DNA from 2 places in the Ornithinibacillus salinisoli genome. Region 1 is predicted to be linked to the other one. Evidence: riboswitches for the same ligand, from Rfam matches in the RefSeq annotation. Region 1 holds a riboswitch; the other holds the start of a gene.
The links. Region 1 has a riboswitch for preQ1 ahead of ACFSTA_RS02640 (QueT transporter family protein). Riboswitches for the same ligand answer to the same signal wherever they lie in the genome.
Positions count from the first base shown of each region.

Region 2: another riboswitch for preQ1. It lies ahead of queF (preQ(1) synthase); the one in region 1 lies ahead of ACFSTA_RS02640 (QueT transporter family protein).

Region 1 covers NZ_JBHUMI010000005.1:28,810-36,743, reverse strand. Annotated here, with positions in the region: gene ACFSTA_RS02675 (hypothetical protein) at 1-268, shown strand, start outside; gene ACFSTA_RS02670 (hypothetical protein) at 443-616, shown strand; gene ACFSTA_RS02665 (hypothetical protein) at 715-891, shown strand; gene aac(6') (aminoglycoside 6'-N-acetyltransferase) at 963-1,406, shown strand; gene ACFSTA_RS02655 (mechanosensitive ion channel family protein) at 1,470-2,558, shown strand; gene ACFSTA_RS02650 (lysophospholipid acyltransferase family protein) at 2,701-3,294, shown strand; gene ACFSTA_RS02645 (DUF3891 family protein) at 3,631-4,401, opposite strand; gene ACFSTA_RS02640 (QueT transporter family protein) at 4,527-5,009, opposite strand; PreQ1 riboswitch class I at 5,016-5,060, opposite strand; gene ACFSTA_RS02635 (VOC family protein) at 5,340-6,179, shown strand; gene ACFSTA_RS02630 (calcium/sodium antiporter) at 6,319-7,272, shown strand; gene ACFSTA_RS02625 (alpha/beta hydrolase) at 7,311-7,916, opposite strand; gene ACFSTA_RS02620 (MarR family winged helix-turn-helix transcriptional regulator) at 7,930-7,934, opposite strand, start outside.
Region 2 covers NZ_JBHUMI010000017.1:12,377-20,310, reverse strand. Annotated here, with positions in the region: gene ACFSTA_RS14130 (YciI family protein) at 1-45, opposite strand, end outside; gene ACFSTA_RS14125 (YndM family protein) at 335-799, shown strand; gene ACFSTA_RS14120 (hypothetical protein) at 848-1,171, opposite strand; gene ACFSTA_RS14115 (superoxide dismutase) at 1,479-2,351, shown strand; gene ACFSTA_RS14110 (serine hydrolase domain-containing protein) at 2,471-3,784, opposite strand; gene ACFSTA_RS14105 (queuosine precursor transporter) at 3,980-4,600, opposite strand; gene queF (preQ(1) synthase) at 4,654-5,151, opposite strand; PreQ1 riboswitch class I at 5,460-5,506, opposite strand; gene ACFSTA_RS14095 (esterase/lipase family protein) at 5,657-7,249, opposite strand; gene ACFSTA_RS14090 (DeoR family transcriptional regulator) at 7,789-7,934, shown strand, end outside.

The sequences.
Region 1 (7,934 bases):
GTTTGAATTCGCAGAGAAACATAAAAGGAGTGTAATCCGGGAGTTTGCAATGGATATCCGCAATATGAAAGAATCGGGAGCATTTTTTAAGGAATGGTTTTCCATTAACGGAGGATCCAAGTTTGGTTATACACGACTAGCTTATTATATAGCCGATTGCATGTTTCAGGATTTTGTAAAACAAAGAGGAGAAATCGAAACATTACTTTTATGGAAAAATGAGGCTTACTTTGAAATGGTAGAGGATTGGTTAAGCCAGCAAATGTAGAAAGTGTGGCTAATTAGATACAAGATGGCTCGTCTGATCGGACTTGAGACGTAGGAACCCTACATTGGAAGTAGGGTTTTTTTGTGCTTAAAGTTCAGTCGATAAGCCGAAGACGGAAAGCCTCTATGACTGTAAGATAAGTATTGTAAGTTACAGGTTGAAGGAGGAATAATGATGGGTTTTGAAATAGAGGTTTACAAAAGTATTGTGCATACACGAATGGAAGAGATGAAAAAGGTGTCTAATGAAAATAAACGATTAGCAGAAATGAAACAGTCTAACCAGAAAAAAATGGCAACGAAAAGCACAAAGAGATCTTCATTCTTTCGCTCGCGTAAGGCTGGGTAGTCGCTGCTTTTAGTAGTAGTGAAGAAAAAGTCGTGAACAAAACCTTTTTCACGGAATAAGATGGAGATGTTGAGTATAAAAATGAGGAGGAAACAAACATGTATTATGAAATTGAAATTCGAAAAAGTCTTGTTGAAGCAAAGATGAATCGATTAAAAGAAATCACATATGAAAATGAAACTTTTTTAACAACAAAACGTAATACGAAAAAGAAGAGCAATCGTAAGAAAAAATCTCAATCTGTAACTTTCTTTCGTTTACGTAAAGCAGGTTAACGATAGAGAGCCTTAGAAAAATGTAGGGCTCTTTACATAATAATTTTCCCCTTAAATTAGGAGGAGCCAATATGGAAAAAATAATAGAACTAAGTATTAATCATTTAGATAACGTAACAGATATGGCGATGGCTCTATGGCCAGGACATGACTTTACTGAATTGAAAGAAGAGTTTAGCGATCACATCAATTCAGATAAAAGTCATGTCCTTCTTTGGCTACAAGAGGAAGAGCCTATCGCTTTTATATATTTGTCTATTCGGACAGATTATGTGGAAGGGGCAATAAGTTCGCCAACAGGATATGTTGAGGGAATTTATGTAAAGCCAAACTATAGGAGAAAGGGAATATCAAATAAATTATTCAACGAAGGAAAAAAGTGGATGTTGGAAAAAGGCTGTAAGCAAGTTGGCTCAGATATCGAATATGATAATACTGTCAGCTATGATTTCCATACGGGTATCGGTTTTAAAGAATCAGGGAGATTAATTACATTTATTCAAGATCTTGACTAGGGGTTATCAATTCCATTACATGATATGGTATGATAAGAACTAGTCAGGAGGTAGTCAAACATTATGGATTGGGAATTTTTAATTTCATATGACCATTTAGCTGATTTGGGAATTGCAGTAGGTATTTTCCTTCTCTTTTTGGTGTTTAGAAAGATATTTACGAAGTATGTATTTGCCATCCTACTTCGATTTTTTGATAAAACGAAAATTACTTTTTTGACGAATGTGTTAAAAGCATTTGAAAAACCGATGCAATGGGTTTTTATTGTTTTAGGAATTAATTTTGCAGTTAAATATTATCCTTATTTAGATTACACAAATGAAAAAGCCTTTAAGGTTATTATGGTTGTATTAGTAACGTGGGGGTTATTTCGACTGGCTTCGTCTTCCTCTACAAGCATCTTTAGACAAATAAATGAAAAAACCAACATTGAAATTGATGAAATACTTATTCCGTTTCTATCGAAGGCAGTTCAATTTATTATATTAGCTATTAGCTTAAGTGTGATTTTACAAGTATTTGATTATCAAATTGACGGTCTGATTGCTGGTTTAGGGATAGGTGGACTTGCTTTTTCCCTTGCTGCCAAAGATGCTCTTGCCAATTTATTTGGGGGAATTGTCATTATTACCGAAAAACCATTTACTATAGGAGATTGGATCATGACTCCAAGTGTGGAAGGTACCATTGAAGATATCACTTTCCGTAGTACAAGAGTACGGACATTTGCTGATGCGTTAGTGACGGTGCCGAATTCAACCTTAGCTAATGAATCCATTACAAACTGGAGCCAAATGGGTAAAAGGCAAATTTCATTTAATATTACACTGACATATGATACACCAACAACAAAAGTCAAACATGTCACCACTCAAATTAAGGAGCTTCTAGAACAGCATCCAGGAATACATCAAGAAACAATTTTCGTTAATTTGAATCAGTATAAAGAGAATGGTTTAGAGATATTTCTCTACTTCTTCACCAATACAACCGATTGGGGAGAGTACTTGGCAAATAGAGAAGATATAAATTTAAAAATCTTAGATATTATTGACAGAGAAGGTGTCCAGATCGCTGTGCCTAGCAGAAGGCTTTATGTAGATTCAGATGCGGATATTCAAGGTGGGGCAAGGATGAATCAAGACTCATAATATTATCGGTAAGGAAGCATATGCTAAAAAGCAAAGCTTCCTATTTTTTTTACAAATTTAGTACTAGGTATTAATAGGTTGTGATAAAATAGAATTAACTATAAACATATTTGATTGATAATGGAGTCAAAGGAGATACCTCATGTACAATTTTGCTGCTAATGTATTGAAAATTATTTTAAGTTTATTTGGAAGGATTACCGTGTACCAAAAAGAAAATTTACCGAAGTCAGGCGGTTATGTAATTGCATGCACACATACTGGCTGGGTAGATATATTATGGCTTGGTATAGCAACCCTTCCAACTAAAATTCATTATATGGCTAAGAAGGAGCTTTTTGAAACAGGTTTCTTAAAGTGGCTGATGAATAGTCTTCATGCTTTTCCGGTTGACAGAGAAAACCCAGGACCTAGTACGATTAAAATACCTCGACGATTGTTAGCTGAAGGAAAGGTTGTTGGGATTTTTCCAAGTGGAACAAGAGCAAGTGAAGAGGTGCCATTAAAAAAAGGTGCAGTGACTATTGCTGCTCACTCTAAAGCACCGATTATTCCAGCGGCTTATGTGGGTCCGAATAATTTTAGTGATTTGTTTAAACGGATTAAACCAAAACTTATTTATGGCGAACCCATCTTCCTACGAGAAAATGAGTCAAAAAAAGAAGGTATGGAAACAATGATGAAACAAATTAATGAGGAGTTCGCAAGTTTACAAGAAAGATTGAAATCCATGTAATGAATAGATGGGGACTAAGGTGTTTAGTCAAAGAAAAATCTGAACTATGATTCGAAATTCTATTAGAATTCGAGTTAGTTTGGATTTTTCTTTTGGTGTTTTCGTACTTTGTTGCTAATCATACATAAACTGCGCCAAAAAGATGAGGCGCTAAAGTATAAAATGCCAAACGGTCGATCATAGCAGTGGTGAAGAGAAAATAACCAATGGTCACATAGCAGTTATTTCGCATTTTACATCAACTAAGAATTAAGACATTACCGTTGAATAAGTAACATTTTAATCTTCCTATCGTGTAATCGTTTGGCTTTAGAAAGAAAAGTTTTTTATAGGTGTTTAAGGTTCAGGTACAAGTTGAACGGTGACTTTCTCAGAAGAAGCTTCTTCATATGCATTAATCAAACCGAGCTCCTTAATGGAAGCTTTGCTTACTTTTTTTTGATTAAAAGCAACGGTAAACGCCTGATCAAACGGAAACTCGTGTACGGAAACCGTTTGATTATCGATCCATTCTACCCCCAATGTAGATTGATTGACTCCTTCTATACTGGAAGCTAATGGAATTCCGTGTTTGAAAAAATGGTGTTCCTTTTCTTTTGCGACACCTGGCTCGTTTAAGCATAGGAATAGGGAAAGATTATCTCCGAGCTGAAGAAGTCCATAATGAAAGCGGAACAAAAGCTTATCTATGTTGCCAAGGCTCTTTAATATCCGTTTTTGACGCTTTTTCTCTTCCGTTACAAATGATTGTGCCTCAACGGATGTATGATTTAGAAGGAATCTAGTATAATGCTCACTACAAAGCAGGGCTGCATACATGTCCTTTTTTTCAACCTCATTTATTCCGTGTGCATAAAGAATAATCTTTGGATAGGTAGGAAAATCAGAAAATGTATATGGTGCCTGTGTCTGATCATTCCAAAAGGGTTGCTTATCAAATTCCTTCCATCCATAATCGTGCATATAAATGGCTGTTTCTACGGATTTTCTATTGGCTTTCCCATGAAATAATGAATCTTTCCAGTGGGACATGATGTCCCCAGATGTGAGAGCGTGGTTATGCTGCTCAATCATAATAAATTCATTTTCTCGTTCTCTAACAATCATCCTAACACTCCTTATGTAAGTGAAAACATCACAATCTGCTAAGCACCTAAGTGCAGATCGTGATGTTAGGCTTAAAGGTATCCAGATTGTAACGTATAGTAAGACCTACTGAATGAAATTTCACTTTATATTAGTTTATCAAACTGAACACGTTTATTTAAAGCATACGCGATTGGGATTCCAATAGCTAATACCGTAAATTCGCCAGCGGCTGTAGTTAGCCACGTAAGTAAAAATGGAAAATTAAGTACCAAATTTAGTTCAAATGCAATAATGAACATATTAAATGTAAAGACGATTGTATTAGCAATTAGTAGCACTATGATATTCTTTACAAATTTGGATAGAAAAATAATAATTGCTAATGAAATAGCAGAATGTGCAACACCAAAGACGAGATCATACCAACCTAATGGTGAAAATAAATTATAGATAAACACACCTACAACGATCCCGAAGAAGTACTTTTTGTTAAAAACAATAAGGTGGTTAAATACTTCAGAAATGCGGAATTGGATATTTGTAAAACCAAAAGGAACAATAAGTGCAGACACAGCGATATATAACGCTGCAATTAATGCGTTAACAACCAACGTTTTATTTTTCATAGAAATCTCTCCTTAGTTTTTTTACGTGGGATGGTTTCGAACCACGTGCTACATATAAAAGCCATTTAAGTATATCTTTAAATGACTTTATACAAAAGCAAAACACATTAGAAAGTGTTCGACTTAAATATATGTGATCCCACCATTACTATGTCACTTTGTATTAGATTTTCTATTATTTACAAGCCTAGATATAGCTTTCCAAAATGAAACAATATTACTCCAAACACATTAGCATCACTTATTGACACGTGAAGTTAGTAAGTCTTATAATAATTACTATAAGTAAGTTAATTTAAAAAAGTAACTTTAGATAAAGGAGGCTATTTCATGGAAAAGAAATTTTTTCAAAAACCAACAACCTATGTTGGGGAGGTCAATATAAATGTGACTGATTTGGAAAGGTCACTTCATTTTTATAAAAATATATTGGGGTTTCGCGTATTGAAGCAATCGAGCCTTAGCGTAGTATTAACTGCAGATGGGAAAACACCAATCCTATCATTGGAGCAACCGCCAGAAGTTATATCAAGAGAAGCAAAAACAACTGGTTTATACCACTTTGCTATTTTATTACCAACGCGAGCAGACCTTTCATCTTTTTTAAAACATAGTATTCGATCCGGTGTGCCATTAGGTGCTTCGGACCACTATGTAAGTGAGGCTTTATATTTTAATGATCCTGATGGGAATGGCATTGAAGTATACCGTGATCGACCATCATCAGAATGGAATTGGACAGAAGGGCAGGTAGCTATGGCGACAGAGCCACTGGATGGAGATAATCTTCTTGCAGAAGGTGACAAAGAATGGAATGGAATGCCAGAGGATACTATATTAGGTCATATCCATTTGCATGTTGCAAATTTAGAGGAAACGGAAAAATTTTATGTCAATGGTTTAGGGTTTAAAATTGTAACGAAATATCCAGGTGCATTATTTGCTTCAACTGGAGACTATCATCATCACATCGGTTTAAATGTATGGAATGGAGTAGGAGCTAAACCACCAGTGAAAAATAGTGTTGGCCTTAATTGGTTTGAGCTTGTTTTTCCAAGTGAAGAGGCTGTGAAACAAACAGTCAGTAAATTAAACAGTATGGGTGTAACTGTTAAGCATGATAATGAAGTCGTGGATCCGGCAGGGAATGTCATTAGATTAGTTTGTTAAATTTCGTAGATTGTCAACTTGGGATTCTTGGTAATCTTTTTTATTATTCAAGTTTGCTTTATCACGTATTCTAATGGTATGAATGGTCATTTCGTAATACACTATAAATAGTAACTTACATGAGAAAAGGAAGGAATCTATGGCTTATCTACTATTGGTTGTTGGTTTTGCCTTGTTAATAAAAGGTGCGGATTATTTTGTAGATGGATCCTCCAACATTGCTCGGTTACTCCGTGTGCCATCTATACTTATTGGTTTAACCATTGTCTCCTTTGGAACAAGTTCGCCTGAAGCAACTGTCAGTATAATTGCAGCTATGGAAGGAACGGCAGAAGTCTCATTAGGGAACGTAGTTGGGAGTAATATTTTCAATCTGACCTTAGTTGTTGGGGTTGCTGCCATGCTATATCCATTGAAAGTGGAAAGCGAGACCATTCGGAAGGAAATCCCTTTTACACTATTAGCGAGTGTTGCATTACTAATTTTAATTAGTGATATTGTTTTGCAAGGACATGGGTCAAATCTCATTACACGTAGTGATGGTTTTCTTTTATTGTTGTTTTTAATAATTTTTATGTATTATGTTTTTGAAGTTGCAATGAAAAGTAGAAAAAATAAAGTAGATGGACCTATTTCAAGTGAAACAAAATGGGGAAGAAATGTATTTTTTACACTGCTCGGACTTACTGGAATTATCATAGGTGGAGACCTAGTGGTAGACAACGGAACGGAAATTGCTTACTCGTGGGGAATGAGTGAAACGCTAGTCGGATTAACTATAATAGCTGTTGGTACCTCGCTTCCTGAACTAGTCACTTCAATAGTTGCTGCTTTGAAAAAAGAAAGTGAGATTGCGCTTGGAAATATTGTAGGTAGTAATATATTTAATATTTTATTCGTATTAGGCATAACATCCGTTATTACTCCATTACCTGTGAATGGTAAAGTTTTTTTCGATATCAAAGCGATGATCGTCTTAACCGTATTATTATTAGTATTCTCCAGGACGAAATATAAGATTGGTAAGTCAGAGGGATTCATTCTTGTACTTGCGTATGCCGCTTATCTTCTTTATATCATTATAAGAAATTAATTAAAGAAACCCGTTCTGCTAGTGAGAACGGGTTTTGTTTATGAAAAATTTTGATACCATTTTTCAGCTGTTTCCACTTCACTATAGGTTAGCTGATGCCCCATATTCTCCCAATGCAGTACAACACTTGCTCCTGCCTTTTCTAGTAATGATTTGAGGTCTTCTGATTCCTGGGCTGGACAGATCGGATCATTTGAACCAGCTGCAATAAATACATTTTTTCCAGTAAGATTCGGTAATTCGATCCCTCTTCTTGGTACCATTGGGTGATGTAGAATAGCTGCTTTTAGCGCATCTTGATAGTGGAACATCAAGCTCGCAGCAATATTTGCTCCGTTGGAATACCCGATTGCAATAATATTGTTACGATCAAATTCATATTTTTCAGCAGCCTCATTAAGAAATTCATTTAGCTCTTTCGTTCGGAAGGTTAAGTCCTCTTCATCAAAAACACCTTCTGCTAATCGTTTGAAAAAGCGTGGCATCCCATTTTCAAGAATATTACCTCGAACACTAAGGACATTTGCTTCAGGATCAATTTTTTCGGCTAGAGGCAGCAAATCCCGTTCTGTACCACCTGTTCCATGTAGCAAAAGTAATGTTGGTTTTGATTGGTCGTTACCTTTTTGAAAAATATGATTCATATTCATTTCCTCCTTATT
Region 2 (7,934 bases), on a different contig from region 1:
TTTTTCTTCATCTTTCATGGGTAAAAAAACGGCGAAATATTTCATATTCTACTCTCCCAACTTTGCTTGAAATTCCTTGGACAACTACATAAACCAATAATATTACTATAAGATATAGCTTAACATGAATCTACTTATCACGATTCTCTCTGTTAGATTGACCTATTTTATAATATGCCTGTTTCTAGCCTTTTCTACTATCGTTCGTGAGAGTCTCTGTCACGGCAGCTCCTACCCATTCTCACTATACTTATAACTTCCTAAATGAATAGCAAATATTTTTATTGCATTTGCAAATACTATAGAAAAATACTAAGAAAGGATGGTTTCTATAATGATTCACTTAAAAGCAATAGGTATTAAACTCATCGTAAACATTATTGTTGTATACTCTATCTTTGGAATATTTGGTAACGCTTCTTTAATTAATTTATTTTGGGTTAGTATTCTTGTAACTGGTATTTCTTATGTCATTGGTGATCGCGTAATTCTTCCGAGGTTTGGAAATATTGTAGCCACAATTGCAGACTTCCCACTCGCCTTTTTATCTTTATGGGTGCTTGGAAATTTTATATTCGCATTTGATACAGCAATAATTGGTACTTCATTAATGGCTGCTTTCTTTATAACTTGCTGTGAGCCGTTTATTCATGCATATATCGAAAATCACGATACAGCAACTAAAAGCAATCGACCAATTACTACAACAAATAATCTACAAACAGAATTTGCAGAAGAAACAGATGCACAGGATATTACCAACCATAATGATCCAGACAATAATAAAGGATGGTATTAGGATATTACTGAAAAAATGGGAAAAGGATAGTCTCCTTTTCCCACTTCATTAATCACGATGCTTTTCGCTATGAATAATCTCCTCTAAAAATGTCTCGGACTTTGTATGATCATGTTCATCACAGTAATAGACCACGGTTTTAATGCGATGTGATATTTGGCATGTTCGCTTATGGCGAATAAAATTTTTCCAATATGTATACTCATGTGAACCTACTTCAATCTCTTCATAATCTGTACTATATATTTTCCAATTATGCTGAGTCGCAGTGGTATCGAATTCCAATTTTTCAACAGCCGCTTCTGATTCATCCACATATATAGGTAGAATTACTAATATTGTCAAACCAGTAGCTAAAAGTAGCTTTTTCACATTTATCACCACATTCCAAGAATAATCTATCACTAGTTAATAATTACCTTTACGAACAAGAATTATACATACAAAGACCATCTCAAACTAATTGAGATGGTCTTTGTAATTACTAAATTACCTTATCTTGCTAGCTTTTTCTGTCACTGTGATAATCATTGGTGTTTCACTCCGTACTGTTCCATCAGATGTTACTACTTCTGCATATAACTCATAGGTCTTACACAGGACGAATTACACATGATGAAAATCAGTCACACATGCACTGCTTTAAATCAATAGGCATATGCTACATCGAGGTGATTTTATGGATACAAAAAAACAAAGCTATTTAGAAAGCTTGATTGACTGGGGAGATCAAATCAAACATACATTAAAGAAGCATAATGTACCTAAAGACGATGTAGTACGATGGATGGAGCAGATTGATAGCTGGCAAATGAAAATTAAAGGACAATTAATTGAAAAAAATGATGCGAATGAAGAGATCTCTGAACTCCAATCTGAAGGCCAACGAATTCTATCTGATATAACAGGTAAAAAACCCAAAGACCTTCAAAGCATTCCATTTGGCGATCATAAACTTCCACCGCTACCGTACAGCTATGATGCTCTCGAACCATATATTAGTGAACAAATTATGAGACTCCATCATGATAAACACCATCAATCGTATGTGGATGGCTTAAATAAAGCGGAAAAAGCATTGTATACTGGTAGAGAGCCAAAAGATCCTATCAAACATTGGTTAAGAGATCAGGCATTTAACGGATCCGGGCATTATTTGCACACTATTTTTTGGAATAACATGACCCCGAACTCCCGCAAAAGGCCATCAGGTGAAATATTAGAAAAAATCGAAAATGACTTTGGTAGTTGGAAGAACTTTAAGGACTTATTCACAGACGTTGCCAACTCTGTTGAAGGAAATGGATGGGCAGTGTTATTTTGGTCTCCTAGAAGTGGAAAATTAGGTGTGCAATCTTTTGAAAAGCATCAGTTATTCCAAGTACCAGACACCATACCTCTACTCGTATTAGACGTGTGGGAACATGCCTACTATTTACAGTACCAAAATGACAAGAAAACTTATGTAAAGAACTGGTGGAATGTCGTAAATTGGGATGATGTTAACAAACGATTTATCGAAGCAAGAAAATTAAAATGGAAGTTATATTAAAAAACCAAAAAGCCTCACAGAAAATGAGGCTTTTTCTACTGAACTACTCTTAGCCAACTATGTCATGGATAGCTAGACAAATCACCAAAATATCTATTTTCCTGTTTTTAGTTTCACCATCACGACACTCTTGGTAACATACGCATTCCTAAAAATGCTGCCCAAGGTTTCGCTTCTTCCTCTTCAAAATAAAAACGTATGGTACGACCTAGCTCTACATTCATGAGTGTATCTTCTGTATTAATTTCCAAAGGATAGGTTGTATTCTCTATCTTTGCATATAACGACGCATTATCAATTACAATCTCAAGAGATGTTCCTTCTTTAGATCGATATGTACCTACAAAACGGTTCATTTTTTCTAAAGGCAGGCTGATAGCGCTAGCCTTGCTTATCCTTTCCTCTATTGGTTTACCCAATGCTACATTTACAGCATCTAGCCAAATCTCATTGGCATACACATTAGATACGTTCGTTAAAACTGCAACTGCTAGTCCTTTTTCAGGTACAAAACCGAAATTAGAAGAAACACCAGGTTGACCACCACCATGCTCAACAAGTGTAACACCATGGTAATCTGGAGTTATTTTAAAGGCGTAACCATAGAAAGAATCCTTATCAATCGATATATGTGGCTGAGACATTTTTGCCAGCATTTCACTAGATACCAATTGTTTACCTTCAAAAGACCCTTTATTAATATACAGTTCCCCATATTTTAACAAGTCTATAACACTCGAACGAATGCCACCGCCAACTTCATAGTTTCCTAGCGTCGGCCAATCTTGTTCTTGAAATTCTCCGTTTTTTGAATCATATACATATGGCGTTGAAACATTGCTCATCTTATGTATTTCCTCAACACTAAATGTCGATCGGAACATTTTTAATGGATTCAGTATTTGTTCGGTCAATGATCTACGATACAACTTACCTGTATACTTTTCAATAATTGCACCAAGTAATAAAAATGCATCATTACAATAACTAAAATACTCACCTGGTTTTCCTAGCAAATCATGCTCTTCCTTTGCTATATAGTCTAGATGCTCCTTAATTTGGTTTAAATCTTCTCTTCTCTGCATTGGGGTTAGTCCGGTTGAATGGGTTAATAAGTGATGAATTTGGACCGCTTCCATTGGATTTATATTCGGAATATAAAAGTTAGGTAAATGCCTAATGACTGGATCATCTAAAGATAGCTTTCCTTCTTCAGCTAATGTAACGATCGCAAGTGCAGTAAATGATTTCGTTACAGAAGCAACCCCGAAAATAGTATCAGGTGTTACCGGTTCCTGTGTCTTCACATCGCTTACACCGAAGCCTTGTTCATATATAATCTTACCATGCTTACTAACTGCAACAGCAGCACCAGGAATATGCTCTTGCTCCATCCGTTGTTGCATACGCTTCTCAAAAATTGACCAATTCATACCATCACCTCCTTTTTATCTATATCTATTATAGCAAATGCTGATTAATTAGTTGTCAATATTCCAAAAATACACGCCAATCCTCACTAAGAATGTTGATGTTTGTTTAGGCAGTACAACTTACAACTTGCTACGATTGATCTATCGACTAGACAACAAAAAAGACATCCTTCAACTGAAGGATGTCTAGTATCATCACACGTAAGCTTCTGTTTTTTGATACTTCTTCCCAATCTTTACTAACAAGTAAGCGATTGGTGTGTCAATTAATGCAATACCTAATTTAAATACATACTGGGTAACGATCATACCTACAAGTACTCCTGTAGGAACGGTTCCCCAGAAAGCAATGGTAATAAAAAGTGTTGTATCAATTAATTGGCTTGTCATCGTTGATAAATTATTGCGTAACCACAGTTTACTTTCACCATGCTTAGCTTTTAACCGGTGAAATATCGAAACATCTACGTTTTGACTAGCTAAATATGAAAGTAAACTAGCCAAAATCACTCGAAAACTACCACCTAAGATTTCTTCGAATTGCGCTTGAGATTCGAAAACAGGTGCAGCTGGAAGTTGAATAGCTATAAATAGGAAAATTAGTGCAACTACTTGTGTAACAAAACCTGCTTGAATTGTTTTTCTTGCAGCTTCTTTCCCATATAATTCCCCAATAACGTCGGTAATCAAATAGGTAACAACATAAACAATTACTGCTGCAGGTAAAATAAACTCCCCAACACTAAATAATTTAACTCCTAAAATATTAGATATTAATAAAAGTCCTACAAATAACGCATTTAAATATATAAACATGTAAAATTCTCCCTTTGATTTAGAAAAGGAACAAAGCTCTTACCCTCAGGATCTTAGCGATTATCAATTTTTTCTGGGTACATATCATGATTCATCATCCGGTGGTCTGCCATTTGCTCATATTTTGTCCCTGGCTTTCCATAATTACAGTATGGATCAATCGAGATTCCTCCACGTGGTGTGAATTTTCCCCATACCTCAATATATCGAGGATCCATTAACTCAATTAAATCATTCATAATAATGTTCATGCTGTCTTCATGAAAATCACCATGATTACGAAAGCTAAATAAATATAATTTTAATGACTTACTCTCCACCATTTTCACATTTGGAATATAGCTAATATAAACCGTTCCGAAATCTGGTTGTCTTGTCTTTGGACACAATGTCGTAAATTCCGGGCAATTAAATTTCACAAAGTAATCTCGGTTCGGGTGTTGATTATCAAATGTTTCTAACACCTCTGGCGTATAGTCAAAAGCATAATCTGTTCCTTGACTCCCAAGAAGTGTCACATCTTTTAAGTCTTCATCTTTTCGTCCAGTCATTTGTATTCCTCCTTCGTTCATTAATTGTGATTGTTCAAAAATGAGTTTTTACCCGACTTTTTGAACTACCTAACAAGGTTGATTTCTAATAGAGTGTTGCTTTTTCCAAGTAATGAATCTTATGGTAATTGTTATAAACTGCCAAGTAGCCTACAGCTCTTAACACCGCTACGGACAGTGGAGTTTTTCGCCTAGCAATCTCATGAAAAAGTTACTTCGCAGTTTATAGTAAGTAGCAACAAACTATTCAAAAAGAACCAAAAACAAAAAAACCACGGCCTAAGGCACATGGTTTATAATCGCATCATCTGTCCTTAGTTTTTTATAGAGGGTTGAAGCTAAGAACCTCTTCCGTTATTTGTTAACGGATATATAATTGATCCATTTCACTCGACTAATTATATAAGGGAATGAATAGCTTGTCAATGAAATATCTAAATGAATAGATTCCAAGTAAAAAGCTGCTATGTTAGTGGGTCACAACCACTTACATAGCAGCTTTTTATTAATCTGTATAAACGGAATCAATTATTGTTCGCTTAAAAGCTTCTCCTCCCTTTGTTATACCCTCTATATCTATCGTTATATTATAAACTTCGTTCGTTTGATCAAACACTAATACTTTTGATAGATCCGTACCACCACTTACCGTGTATGTTTTTCTATTTTCCTGATTTCTCGATTCTGTTATGCGATATGTTGCTTTTAATGTTTTCTCTTGTACTTGTAATTGATCCACTTCTAAATGATAGTTTACCTGAAGATGATCATTCGAATCTGATTTTTCATTCCGAAGAACGATTGGATTGGCCGTATAATCAGCCAACAATACGTATGCACCATCCTCTTTTGGTGTCATTTTGACTTTCCAATTTCCGGCGATTGGTTTATCGATAGTTAGGTAGTAACTGGTTGAACCTATAAATACTCCGTCTTTATTTTTAGTAGCATCTATTTTCGGTGTAGTCAGATTTCCTTTTGGGTCTATTAATCTGATTTCAGATAAATCATCAGAAGTCATAACATGCAGCCCTATCCGTTGCACACCATCTTCTACAAAAACAGTTACTTCGTTGTTCTCCCTTTCAACCAAAGAACCACCATGTACCCATTGAGTAGCTGCCGATGAATGTACATCTTCACTTGCATTAGGCATGGAAGTTGTACTAGGTTGTTGATTTCCCATTACATAATTTTCGAAAACCGGAAAAGTTGCCCCGGTTCTTATTGTCGTATGGTTCCAATCACCAATTGCTAGCTGTTGCCCACCAGGAAGCCTGCTACTCGATGTAGTTACAACGCCATCATTAGATCCGTACTGTGATAAATACACACCGCCATACCATGTGGAAGAGAATACTGACCCCCAATTCGTACCACCTAGCGTGTAGTAATCGTTGTAATATGCCATCGACTGGTTATCAATTTGAGAACGAAAATGCTCCATATTAGCCATCTGCAATGCATATGTCCCATCACCCTGTGCTCCAATTAAATCAGCGAGCCAACTAGCCCAAGAGCTATACGCCAAATCAGCCAGTTGCGATCCATGGTGCGGACTCGATAATGTAATAACATTGTCTACATATTGCCAAGCCCCATAGTAGGTTAGTGCCGTTTGCGTATCCACGCCACCCTTACTATAAGCTACAACCGTAACTGGTTTTCCAAAATGAGCGGAAATCTCACTAATTTTCTCTGCTAACAACTGTCCATTATCCCACATATCTGCCGATGCTCCACCTGCATCATGCAATTGCACAAAAGCAGTTTGATATCCTGCATCTACAGCTGTTTGGTACATATCATTATCTTCCCAAAAAATCTGTGCAACGTTATTTAGTCCCGGGACAAATAAAATTACGGGGGAATTCGGAACTGGATTAGCAGGTACTGCGCCAATATACCACTCTCCTGGTGTTTCATCATTTCCGTTGTCCACCTTTCCCATGATTGTATAGTCATTCGAATCACCTACTAACGTTGGCGTAGGTATATCATCGGTAAGATCTGAACCTGCCGAAACCGGATAACTTAAACTAAACGAAATCACCATTATGAAACCAATGATTAGCAGCCGCTTTATTCTAAGTTGCATCCTCTTCCTCCTAAGTTTTTTTCACTTCACAAAAAATGTATTCTTAGACTTCAAAGATAATGAAGGATTGGGAGTATTTGGGTCATAGTACCTGGGGGTGGGTAATTTAGATGATTTACTAGAAAAAAATCTCCTTAATAGAGGGTAATCTATCAAGGAAATTTTTATATTGCTATTTTATTTTGGTAATTGTTAACCACTTCAATACGTCTTGAATTTTTTCATCCCAATAGGCCCATTCATGATTACCAACCAGGTCCAAAATCATTCATAGCATTGGAATAAGAATGAAGCAGTATTTTATCAACTGTTATCTGAACAGGAACATCACATTTCACAGGTTCTCTAGTAAAATTACAAATGAATTACCAGATGTTTGTAGCAACTGTTAGTCGACGTCCACAACAATCTCATTATGTTCACGTAACTGTCATTTCTGTCACATATCTGACATTGCTTTACGAATAATCAATTGATATGCTTATGTTAGAATATGTTGGAAATTGTTAGAGTGATGGAATACGTGCGGAGGTGCAAGCATGCTACCTGTTGAAAGACAAAATCGAATAAAAGATCTCATTTTAAGTAATCAAAGCATGAAAATTTCCGAGCTAAGTAAAGAACTCGGTGTATCCGAAATGACGGTTCACCGTGATATAAAACCACTTATTGTTGAAGGTATAAT